Regions from separate parts of the Arthrobacter sp. CDRTa11 genome, predicted to be linked through region 1. Evidence: riboswitches for the same ligand, from Rfam matches in the RefSeq annotation. Region 1 holds a riboswitch; the other holds the start of a gene.
The links. A riboswitch is a leader RNA that binds a small molecule or an ion and turns the genes downstream of it on or off. The one in region 1 is predicted to bind glycine.

Region 1 (6,126 bases):
TGCTTGCGGCCCGGCGTGTCACCACCCTTCACGGCGCGCTGGCCGAAGCCTTGACCGAAACCAGGGGCAGCAATGAGCGGCTGGCCGAGTTCACCGGCAGGGTCAGCCACGATCTCCGCAATCCGTTGACGTCAATCCTTGGCTACGTGGAGCTAGGTTCCATGGAAACGGATAGCGACTCAGCTGCCGAGTACCTCGAGGTGGTGGGTCACAGTGCGCGGAGGATGCTGTCCATGGTGGAGGAGCTGCTCACCTTCGCATCCATTGGTGGTTCGCTGGTCAGGTCCCGGCTGTCGCTGGCAGACCTCGTGAAGGACGTCGCCGACGACCTAAACCTTGGCCTGCGGGAAGCCGAAGCCGTGGTGGAGTGTGAGGATTTCTATTTCGATGCTGACGGAAGCCAGATGCGGGTGGCGCTGCAGAACCTCATCCAGAATGCCGTGGCTTACCGGCGGTCCGGGGTTCCCCCTGTCATCCGGATCCACGGAGACAACTTCGGGGCCGGCGTCGTCATCCAGGTAGCGGATAACGGCAAGGGAATCAGTCCGGGGGACCGACGCCGGGTGCTTGAGCCGCTGGTCCGGCTGCACCGGGAGGGGGACCCGCCAGGATCCGGGCTGGGCCTGGCCACGTGTGCCAGGATCGCGGCGGCCCACGGCGGCCGCCTGGACATCTCTGCCAGCCAGAGCGGCGGGACCGCCGTCAGCCTGTACCTGGCACCGGCAGCACCTGGTACCTAGTCCTAATCTCCAGTTACCACCACAACACAACGCCCGGCTGAGAAACTTAGCCGGGCGTTTTGCATGAATCTGACCATAAATTTCTCCGTTTTGGTTTTATGTAGATCCGGTTGACCAAAAATACAAAAAAACCCGCCCAGGGTCACGATAAAGAAAGCGGTCATAACCATTTCTGTCAAATCATTTGGTTTCCACCGCGCCTCTGCATAGCGCAGCTGGCCGGGCTTTTTGGGAACTGGCATAAAAAATATAAGTGGGTATGGTATTGGGTAACGCAACGCAGAGAAAGGCGTGATTCCGATGTCAGGAAAATCCCCCAAAAGCAGCGCAGCCAAGAAGGTTGGCAAATCCATTCTCGAAAAGCGCGCCGACAAAAAGGCGAAAAATGAAAACAGCGAGATTAATTTCATAAAGCCGCGCAAGATCCAGCGCTAACCAAGTCAGCGGGCAGCCGAACGCGGGACTCCTAGCCCGCACGGCTGCCCGCCATCCCGGTATTCAGCTCCAAGGACACCACCATGATCATTTCCTGTAATGCCTTAGTTGTCCCGGCCAGACTCTCCCACCCAGTGCACCTCAAACCCGTTGAGATAGACCTGCCCGCACTGCAGCGCGTGGCCGCGGGGGAGGTTGGTTTGATCACTGGACAGACGTGGCATGTCTACCTGGACAACGACGGAAGGCGGACCTCACCGAATATGCGGGCGGAGGTCCTTATCCGCGAAGCAGGCGTCGATCTGGAGGATACAGTCCACGGGACGGCCATCTTCCTTGGCCGCCGAAACGGAGGCGAAGATACCGACGCTCCCCACCACCTCATCAGGCTCGCCGAAGAACTCTTCGACGTGCCATTGGCCGCGTAGAACTCTGGACTTTACGACGGCGGGGGGCCTCCCGCCGTCGTACATTTCTGACCTGAATTACTGACTCAGGCTTTTGCATCCCTTATTGCAACGGGATAGCCTGTGAGCCGTGTTACCCACCAGTGGCACACGCTGATGATCTGCGGCGGGAGAGTCCTGCCGGTACGTTCTGCAGGCGCCGTAGGAGCAAGTCCTCTCCGGGAATCTCTCAGGCCCACGTACCGCCGCGGCTAGGCAACTCTGGAAAGCAGTCCGGGCAACCGGGCTCACCGACGGTGCAAGTGGCGCCCTGCGAACAGCAGGACAAAACGGAAACTCTCAGGTCCAATACAGAGCGGGGAGGAACCCGAATCAACGTGGCGTTTTGGCGCCACCTGAAGGATGGAGTTCCTCTGATGAGATTCACAGTCACCTTCGCGGTCCTGCATATGGATGCCGGGCCTGCCTTTGCAGGCACCCTGCCACCGGCACAGGCTTCCTGGCTGCGACAGGACAAATAATGCTCCCCATCAGAATTGAGATCATCCCTTCCGCGGGAATCGTTGGGCTGGTCAAGGCCAAGGTGCCGCTGACCACAACGCTCACGGTGACCTGCCTGCCGCATCACGGCATCGAGCGGACCATGCGGACCGCCGTGGAGCTGAGCGTGCTTGGTTACAAGGTGATCCCGCACCTCGCGGCGCGGAGCCTGCGCGACCGTGCCGAGCTCACCCGGATCGTTCGTGAGTGCGATGCAGCCGGCATCTGCGAGGTGTTCGTGATCGGTGGAGACCGGAAGCAACCGGCGGGGGTCTACGCAACGGCTCTTCCTGTCCTGGAGGACATCGCGCAGTATTCGGGCGGGATGCTGCGGGCAGGCATAGCAGGATATCCGGAGGGGCACCCGTTGGTAAGTCCTGCGGATGTGCTTGATTCCCTTCTGGCCAAGCAGAGCCTGGCCTCGCACATGGTCACGCAGATGTGCTTTTCCCCGGAGAAGATCCACGATTTCGCGGCCGTCCTGCGCCGCGAAGGCGTGGAGCTCCCCATCTGGGCGGGGGTGGCGGGGTCCGTTCCACGGACCAAACTGATCTCCCTGGGAACACAGATCGGTGTGGGAAGTTCGCTCAAATTCCTGAGCCGCAAAGGCCCGCTTGCCCGCAAGCTCCTGAGCGGCGACCGCTACTCGCCAGAAAGCCTGATGTCCGGACTGGAAAGCCAGGCCGGCGCGATCGCGGGCATCCACCTCTACAGCTTCAACAGCCTCGACTCGATTCCCGGCCAATCCCTGCCCGGGCTGGGCCTGGCATCAGCACCCGCTGCACTCCAGACAGCATTGGCTCGGGGAAGAGCACGTGACGATCGAGAGTAACGGGTAAGGGCGAAGGCCCTCCGCGGCGAGCCGAGATGGAGGCGTCCACAGACCGTGACGGAAGGAGCAGCCGACGACGGCGGGAGGTCCCGCCGTCGGGCCGGTTGCCTGCCATTCTCAAAGGTTCTTGACCACTCAATCCCCAGCCGCCACCATAAGATATGAGCGACTCCGGAGCTTATACCGCAGGTGTCCCTTTCGACGGCGATGACGACGACCTGGTGGATGTTTCCAGCCCTGAGACTATTGAAAGCATTGCCGAAGATGTCCGTGACGATATCCGGCTGGGCCACATCCAGGATGACGTAAGCCACGTGCTTGAGGAACGCTTCCGCAAGGCTGGAATCAACCTGCGCCCCGAAGAGATAGACGACCTTGCCGAAGAAATCGAAAGGGACGTCTCCATATAGAACGTCACAAGTCATCCCGGACGGTGCGGGCCCGAAACGGCAGAGAACAACCTGGATTACTGCGCTGGCCGTGTTGGGCGCATGGCTTCCGAGTCATACCAGTGGTTCAGGTGGCCCGTACGCCCGAGAATTCTCCAGCGTGAGGATCTGGCACTCAGGCCTGCTGCACGAGGTGCCCATCGCGGAGTGGATCGCCGGCGAATTCCAGATTCGCAGGAGTGAGTTCGTCTGGCAGAGGGTATTCAGGCGGCCAGCAAAGGTGATTATCGGGCTCTGCTGCAGGCCAAAGACTCCATTCAGGAAACGGGTCCACGGGTAGAGTCGGGTCCAGGTCCATGTCCCCGCTCGTGTCTGAGAGCACCTCTGAGTCCACGTCTGGGTGCATGTCCGAGCCCGCGTCTTGGTGGGCACGGGATCGGCCGGGTTGAGTTGGCCAGCGTGGTGGTTCCCAGTCGGGTTGTTCGCTGGGGTAGTGGCGTCCTGTTGGTGAGGTCCAGCCGGGTGGTTTGTTTTTGCTGGCTCCGGTTGGGGTCCAGGCCGTGGTGTGTTTGAGTCGGTGGTGCTTTGGGCATGGCTGTCCAAGGTTGGATATGCCGGTGGTGCCGCCGCGGGCCCAGGCGAGGAGATGGTCTGCTTCGTTGTCCAGGGAGTGGTTGTTGCAGCCGGGAAAGGGGCATTTGCCGTCCCGGAGCCGGAGCCATTGGCGCATCGCTTTGGTGATGCGGTAGCTGGTCCGGCCGATTTCCAGTGGTGCGCCGTCGCGGGGGTCCGTCAGGACGCGCATGAACGACGTGGCGCCGTCGCTGATGAGGCGCCGGGCCATGGACGGCGGGATGGGCCCGTACCCGTCCAGGGTGGCTGGCTCGTCGGTGGCGCCCAGGAGGGCCATGACCGGGACGGTGATGAGCACCTGCGCTGCCGGCGACGGCACACCGCTGCGGCTGTCGGTGCCGCCGTCGAGGCTGGTGTCGCTGCTTGTTCCGGTGCCGCTGCCGCCATCGAAGCTGGTGCCGCTGCCGGTGCCGCTGCTTGTTCCGGTGCCGGTACCGCCGATGCTGCTAGCCGTGCCGGTGCCACCCATCATGTGGTCGCCAATACCCCTGCGAGTTTGGCCGCTTTTAGTGCCGCTGTACGTGCGGTCGCCCCTGCCGCCCAACGTTCCGTCGTCGGCCATTGCTGTGGCTGCGGCCAGGGTGCCGTGGGTGTTGTTGGTGAGGAGCCAGGTGGCGGCGAGGTCGGCGCGGAGCTGGGTGAGGGTCCTGTTCTCGTGCGGGCCCTGCAGGGCGCGTGCGGCGGTGGTGGTCCGATCCCAGATCCCGGAGGCCTGATCGGCCGGGAGGTACGCGGAGAGCCAGGCCATGCCGTCGCGGTCCGGCTGGTACTCCAGCCGCCGGTCCTGGACCCCTTTGGCGTGGCGCTTCTCGATGGACAAGGGGTGGTGGCGTTCGCGCCAGGACCGGGCCCTGGCGCGGAACCGGGACGGGACGAGCTCACCGGCCGGGCCGCGGGCAGGGGTGGGTGCTCCGGGGTCCAGGAAGTGCGCCTCTAACGCCGCCGCCCCGTCCGGGTCCAGATTGCTGGTTTCATCAACCATAATCCGGGCATGCTGCCATGAAATCGACCCGGACTGCAGCGCGGACAAGGTCTGCGGCAGGATGCTGGTCAATGCCTGGGATTCAGAGATCAGGGCACCCGCGGCGCGTTCGCTGACTGTGAGGGCGCACGCGATCTCCGCGGTGACCGACATTTCCTGGGCCGTGGCGTCCTGCGCTGTCACAGCTGGGGCGGCGAGGGCCTCTTCCAGCTCGACGATTTCAGCGGCCAGATGTACCTTCAGTGCCGCATTTTTTGCATCAGCGCGGGAAACCTCAGCCAGCGCATTCAAGCAGGCGTCGAGACGCCGGCGCAACGGGTCAGAGCCCAGCAACGGATCGGAGTCCGCGTCACCGGCAGCGCCACGGCCAGCCGTGCTGTCATCCAAAGCCGTGCTGTTATCCAAAGCAATGCTGTCCTCCAAATGGGGCCGGATGATTCGGCCAATGGCAGCCGTGGAGGCTTCAATACCGGCCAGGGCACCGGCGATCCCAGGACCGGTGGCAGCCTCGAAGCCCGCCCCGCTCCCCGCTGGCCATGCCCCCGTGCTGTCCATAAGAAAAGCATCCCATCAGGGTCTGACAAAAACGCTGCTCCGAACGTGGGCTCCGAACGGCAGGAACCCAACAGCCGCCGTCGCCCGCATTTTGGCCTCTCCGGTACCCTGTTGAAATGGTGCGAGGAAATGCCGACATGGGTGCCGAAGGCATCCTGCTCGCTGGGGCAGGGCGCGCCATTTTGCTGCAGCTCGCCAACCCTGCCGTGGGCCACGGCGTCGCCGAGCACAGCAACTTCGTTGACCGGCCGCTAGACAGGTTCCTGGCAACCATCACCTACGTGTATGCCGTGACATACGGCGACGAGGAGCAGGTGAAGGCGGTGCGCCGCAAAGTCAATCATGTCCATGCCCGGGTTCGCCGCAAGCCTGACGGCAGCTCCGCAGGCTACGACGCGTTCGATCCGCAATCGCAGCTGTGGGTGGTGGCCACCCTCTACGACACAGCGGTCACTGTCTACGAACGAATCTACGGCGCGCTGGACGATGAGACGGCGGAGAGCGTCTACCGTGAGTACGCCAAACTCGGGACAGCCCTTCAGCTGCCACCGGAGCTCTGGCCGGCAGACCGTGCAGCCTTCCGCGCGTACTGGGACGAGCGCATACAGACGCT
Region 2 (6,126 bases), 1.7 Mb from region 1:
CGGCGTGGTGCTCCGCCAGCTCCGAGCTGTACTTGAGCGGCATCTGCCAGCCACCGAAGTCGGTGAAGGAGGCGCCGAGTTTCTTATGCTCTTCATAGAGCGCTGTGTAGTTCTCAGTCATCGAAGGAATCCTTAGTTTTCGAACTCGGAAAGCGGCGGGCAGGAGCAGACCAGGTTACGGTCGCCCGCGGCGCCGTCGATGCGGCCCACAGGCGGGAAGTACTTGTCCTGTCTGAGCGTGTGAACCGGGAAGACTGCCTGTTCGCGCGGGTAGGCACGGTCCCAGTCGCTGCTGATGGCGGCCGCGGCGGTGTGCGGGGCATTGCGCAGCGGGCTGTCCGCGACCGTGAAGTCGCCGTTGGCCACCTGGTCGATTTCCGCGCGGATCGAGATCATCGCGTCGATGAACCGGTCCATCTCGCCGAGGTCCTCGGACTCGGTGGGCTCCACCATCAGAGTGCCGGCAACGGGGAATGCCAGGGTGGGGGCGTGGAAGCCGTAGTCGATGAGGCGCTTGGCCACGTCCTCCGCGGTGACGCCGGTGCGGGCCGTCAGTTCGCGGAGGTCAAGGATGCATTCGTGCGCCACGAGGCCGCCTTCTCCTGTGTAGAGCACGGGGAAGAAGTCGTTGAGGCGGGCAGCGATGTAGTTGGCGGCAAGGAGCGCCGACTTCGTGGCCTCGGTCAGGCCTTGGCCGCCCATCAGCTTGACGTAGGCCCAGGAGATGGGGAGGACGCCGGCCGAGCCGTACTTGGATGCCGAAATGGGGACGTCGTTGCCTTCGGTCCAGGTGGCCGCGTTGCCCGGCATAAAGGGCGCCAGGTGTGCCTTCGCCGCCACCGGGCCCACGCCGGGTCCGCCGCCGCCGTGCGGGATGCAGAAGGTCTTGTGCAGGTTCAGGTGCGAGACGTCGCCGCCGAACTTGCCCGGCTGGGCGAGGCCGACCAGGGCGTTCAGGTTGGCACCGTCGATGTACACCTGGCCGCCGGCAGCGTGAACAGCGTCACAGACCTCGCGGACGTCGGCGTCGTACACACCGTGCGTGGACGGGTAGGTGATCATGATGCAGGAGAGCGCGTCCTTATTGGCGTCGATCTTCGCGTAGAGATCGGTGTGGTCGATGGTGCCGTCCGCTGCGGTGGCCACCACTACCACCTTCATACCCGCCAGCACGGCTGAGGCTGCGTTGGTGCCGTGCGCCGAAGCGGGAATCAGGCACACATTGCGCTGGTCATCGCCGCGGGAACGGTGGTAGCCACGGATGGCCAGGAGGCCGGCCAGCTCACCCTGGGACCCGGCATTCGGCTGGATGGACACCTGGTCGTAGCCGGTGATCTCGGTCAGCTGGGCTTCCAGGTCCGCGATCAGTTCGCGCCAGCCTTCGGTCTGGGAGTCGGGGGCGAAGGGGTGGATGGAGGCGAACTCCGGCCAGGAGATGGCTTCCATCTCAGCCGTGGCGTTCAGCTTCATGGTGCAGGAACCCAGTGGGATCATGGTGCGGTCCAGCGCCAGGTCCCGGTCGGACAGCTTGCGGATATAGCGCAACAGCTGCGTCTCGGAACGGTGGGTGCTGAACACCGGGTGCTGCATGTACTCGGAGGAACGTTCGACGGCGGGGTCCAGTGCGAAGGCTGCGTCGCCGCCGTCGGTGGCCGAAACACCGAATGCCTCCAGCACCTGGGCGGCGATTTCCGGCGTGGTGGTTTCATCCGTGGAGAAGCCCACTGTGTCGGCATCGATGCTGCGAAGGTTGATGCCCTTGGCTTCGGCCGCGGCAACAATCCCGGCAGCCTTGCCCGGTACGGAAACCGTGACGGTGTCGAAAAAGCTGGTGTGCAGGACGTCAAGCCCGGCTGCGCTCAGTGATGCGGCAAGGGTCCTGGCGTGGGTGTGCGCAGCCAGGGCGATCGCCTTGAGCCCTTCCGGACCATGGTAAACGGCGTACATGGAGGCCACGATGGCCAGCAGCGCCTGGGCTGTGCAGATGTTGGAGGTGGCCTTTTCGCGGCGGATGTGCTGCTCGCGGGTCTGCAGGGCAAGACGGTACGCGGGAACGCCGGCGTTGTCCTTCGAGACGCCCACCAGGCGGCCAGGCATGGAACGCTCAAGGCCCTTCTGCACGGCCATGTAGGCGGCGTGCGGTCCGCCGTAGAACAGGGGGACGCCGAACCGCTGGGCTGAGCCAACGGCGATGTCGGCCCCCTGCTCACCGGGAGGCGTGATCAGCGTCAGGGCCAGGAGGTCGGCAGCCACGGTGACCAGCGCGCCGCGTTCCTTGGCGTCGGCAATAACGGAGCTGTGGTCGAAAACCCGGCCGGAGACGCCGGGCTGCTGGAGCACCACGCCGTTGATAACGCCGTCGGGAAGTCCCTTGGCGAGGTCAGCCACCTGGACCTCAAAGCCCAGTGCCGCGGCGCGGCCTTTCACAATGGCGATGGTCTGCGGGAGGCAGTCGGCATCCAGGACGGTTTTCCCGTCGCGGGCGCCTGCGTTCTGGCCCGTGGCCTTATTTGCCCTGCGCATCATCAGCACGGCTTCGGCCACGGCGGTGGCTTCATCCAGCAGGGACGCGTTGGCGATGGGCAGGCCCACGAGGTCCTGCACCATGGTCTGGAAGTTCAGCAGCGCCTCAAGCCGGCCCTGCGAAATTTCCGGCTGGTACGGCGTGTACGCCGTGTACCAGGCCGGGCCTTCGAGGATGTTGCGGCGGATCACCGGCGGCGTCACGGTGTCGTAATACCCCTGGCCGATCATCTGCACGGCGGTCTTGTTCTTCGCGGCGAGCTTCCGCAATTCGGCGAGGGTTTCCACCTCGCTCAGGGCGTGGGTGAGCTCCAGCGGCGAGTCCTGGCGGATGTCCTTGGGAACTGCTGTGTCCACGAGTGCATCAACGGAGTCATAGCCAACAGCCTTGAGCATGGCGTCGACGTCGTCCTGGCGGCGTGAGCCGATGTGCCGGTCAACAAAGGATGCGACGGCTGGGAAGGTCGGGGCGAGGGCCGGGCTTGCGGGGGCCTGGGCAGCGGGTGCCGGGCTGGCGGAGGCCGGAGAAACAGTCACGAGGAACTCCATGTACTAAGGCGGCGAGGGTACGCCACATCGATTGGGTTCCTCCCCGCTCTGTATTGGACCTGAGAGTTTCCGCCTGCCCTGCTTCCGCAGGACCCGCTTGCACCGTCGGTGAGCACAGCTGTCCTGGTATTCCGGATGGTTCCGGGACACGCCAGGCGGACTGCCTGCTACTTTCCAGAGTTGCCTCGCCGCGGCGGTACATGGGCCTGTGAGATTCCTGGGGAGGGTTTGCTCCTACGGCGCCTGCTGTACCTACTGGCAGGACTCTCCCGCCGCAGATCAAAGGCTATTCAGTTGGATGATGTTGTTCATGGTGGCCGTTACCGGGCCCACACACGGTCCAATTGTCCTATGCCGTGCGCGTTCGGGCAAATGCCGCGGACCCATCAGGATACGGGCTCAGAGGATACGGACTCAGCTGCGGAGCCGGTCCAGCGCGGCCAGCAGGCCCGCAACGTCGGCCGCCGTCTCTTGGGCAGGAACGGGCCCCACGGAAAGCATGGCGTTGAAGTACAGCCCGTCGCCCATGTACAGCACCGGTTTGGCCATGGCCGCGCCAACGTCGGCGGCAATCTCCCGGAGCCAACGCTGCTGGATTGCCGCGAAGCGCTGACGTGTTTCCTCATGGGCCACCTCGGCGAGCCTGGTGGCAGCAACAATGGCACGGTCAAGGGGTGTATCTGCCCACACCGAAGACCTGATGAAGTACGCGGCCGCTCCCTCATCGGCGGCGGCCATGGCGTCGGCGTCGGCGGCTGCCAGCTCATCCAGCCTGTCCAGCAGCACCTCGATCAGGGCTTCCTTGTTCGGAAAGTGATACAGCAACCCGCCCTTGGAGACTCCTGCCCGCTTAGCGACCGCATCAAGGGTGGCGGCCCGCTCGCCCACCTCGATCAGCAGGGATTCAAAAGCATCGAGAACAGCCTCGCGGGCTACGGGTTTTCTGGCCATGGCTTCAATCATGCACGGTCCCGCCCCCGAAATTGATAACTATACCGTCTGGACGGTACAGTTATGTCATGACCTCGTCCGCAACTTCCCTCCGGAAAGCCCCTGAAGCGCTGGCAAACCAGCTCCCGGCCCGCTCCCGCACGCCCCAGGCACCGGGATCCAAAGCGCCCTGGCGCGACTGGCTTGCCCTGGGCCTGCTGATGTTCCCCGTGCTGCTGATCGCCGTGGACAACACGGCCCTGACGTTCGCCCTCCCGGCGATTGCACGCAGCCTGGAAACCACGGGAGTCCAGCTCCTGTGGATCGTGGACGCTTATCCTCTGGTGCTTGCCGGGCTGCTGGTGGCCATGGGAAGCCTGGGCGACAGGATTGGACGCCGCAGGCTGCTACTGGTGGGCAGCATCGGGTTCGCGCTGGTCTCAGCCGCAACAGCCTTCGCACCCAGCGCCGAGTGGCTGATTGCGGGCCGGGCAGCACTGGGATTCTTTGGTGCCATGTTGATGCCGTCCACCCTGTCGCTGATCCGGAATATCTTTCCGGATCCCAACCGCCGCCGGCTGGCGATCGCCATCTGGGCAGCAGGATTCTCCGGCGGCGCGGCCCTGGGTCCCATCTTTGGCGGCTGGCTAGTTGAACAGTTCTGGTGGGGAGCGGTGCTCCTGGTTGCCGTGCCCATCATGCTTCCGCTGCTGGCGTTCGGCCCCGCCTTCATCCCCGAATCTCGGGATCCCCGGCCCGGCCGCGTGGACGTCCCCAGCATGCTGCTGTCCCTGCTGGTCATGGTCCCTGTGGTCTACGGCATCAAGGAGGTGGCCACCGAGGGCTTCGGCGTCATGCCGCTGGCTTCCGTCACCTTCGGGGTGGCCATGGGATTCGTTTTTGTCCGCCGGCAGCAACGGCTGGCCAACCCCCTGCTGGACATGTCCCTGTTCAGCAACAGGGTCTTCAGCACGGCCATCTCTGCCAACGTGCTGGCGCTTTTTTCCTTCAACGGCTTTATCCTGTTCCTGGCCCAGCACCTCCAGCTATTGGAAGGGATGTCACCGTCCGCCGCGGGCGTCGCCATGATTCCGGCGCTGCTCGCCACGGTGACGGCCGGGCTGGTTGCCGTGCCGCTGGTCCGCCGGATAAGGCCGGGCTTTGTGGTGGCGGGCGGCCTCTCCCTCAGTGCCGGCGGCTACCTTATGGTCACCGTGGGCGATCACAGTGCCGGACCTGCCCTCCTGCTGGGCGCACTGTTCATCCTGGCACTGGGCGTTGGGACCGCGGAAACCATCTCCAACGACCTCATCCTGGGCTCCGCGCCGGCCGAAAAATCCGGGGCCGCCGCCGCCATCTCCGAAACAGGCTATGAGGTGGGGTCGGTGCTGGGAACGGCAATCCTGGGCTCCATCCTGACGGCGTCGTACCAGCAAAACCTCAGGCTGCCGGCAGGACTGGCGGAAGCCACATCCCACACAGCCGCGGACAGGGCCGGGGAGACCCTGGCCGGTGCCATGGAACTGGCCGGCACCCTCCCGGGACCACTTGCCACAGCCGTGCGGGAGGCGTCCCGGGCGGCGTTCGATTCCGGCGTCCACATCACGGCAGCCATCGCGCTGGTACTGATGGCGGCCGCGGCAGTCCTTGCCGCCGTCGTGCTCCGAAAAGTCCCGACGGCGCGCTAGGAGCCGCCCCATCGAACGCCGGTGGACGTCAGTGTCCCTCGAGGTAGGTGACGAGGGCGTCCATCAGGCCTTCGGTGCCTTCCTTGCGGCCCGCCACCTGGTCCTCCTCCGTGAAGTAGACGCCCTGTTCAGTGAGCGTCAGGATGGTTCCCTGGCCGTCGGCGTCCAACTCCAGGGTGCACAACGAAACGGAGGACCGCTCGCCGTTCAGCAGCATTTCGTAGGTGTATACGATCCGCTCATCCTGGACGATGTCGTGATAGACGGCGTGCATGGTGGAGACGAACCCGCCTTCGGGCCCGCCGACACCTGTCTCCCGCCCGCCGACGCGGAAGTCCAGGCTGGATTCGCCCTGGACCCATTCAGCGGGGCCGCCGAACCACTTCTTTTTGGTCTCGTAGTCGGAAAAGGCGTGGAAAACGCGCGACGGCGGGAC

Region 2: linked by a shared signal. The riboswitch ahead of gcvP (aminomethyl-transferring glycine dehydrogenase) and the one ahead of F8G81_RS20320 (methylenetetrahydrofolate reductase) in region 1 are both predicted to bind glycine.

What each region holds. Positions count from the first base shown of each region.
Region 1 covers NZ_CP044532.1:4,471,413-4,477,538, reverse strand. Annotated here, with positions in the region: gene F8G81_RS20335 (response regulator) at 1-740, shown strand, start outside; gene F8G81_RS20330 (hypothetical protein) at 743-1,150, opposite strand; gene F8G81_RS20325 (DUF3846 domain-containing protein) at 1,259-1,603, shown strand; glycine riboswitch at 1,740-1,837, shown strand; gene F8G81_RS20320 (methylenetetrahydrofolate reductase) at 2,103-2,954, shown strand; gene F8G81_RS20315 (hypothetical protein) at 3,116-3,364, shown strand; gene F8G81_RS20310 (HNH endonuclease signature motif containing protein) at 3,519-5,513, opposite strand; gene F8G81_RS20305 (oxygenase MpaB family protein) at 5,630-6,126, shown strand, end outside.
Region 2 covers NZ_CP044532.1:971,294-977,419, reverse strand. Annotated here, with positions in the region: gene gcvT (glycine cleavage system aminomethyltransferase GcvT) at 1-121, opposite strand, end outside; gene gcvP (aminomethyl-transferring glycine dehydrogenase) at 133-3,072, opposite strand; glycine riboswitch at 3,257-3,354, opposite strand; gene F8G81_RS04540 (TetR/AcrR family transcriptional regulator) at 3,487-4,023, opposite strand; gene F8G81_RS04535 (MFS transporter) at 4,092-5,690, shown strand; gene F8G81_RS04530 (SRPBCC family protein) at 5,719-6,126, opposite strand, start outside.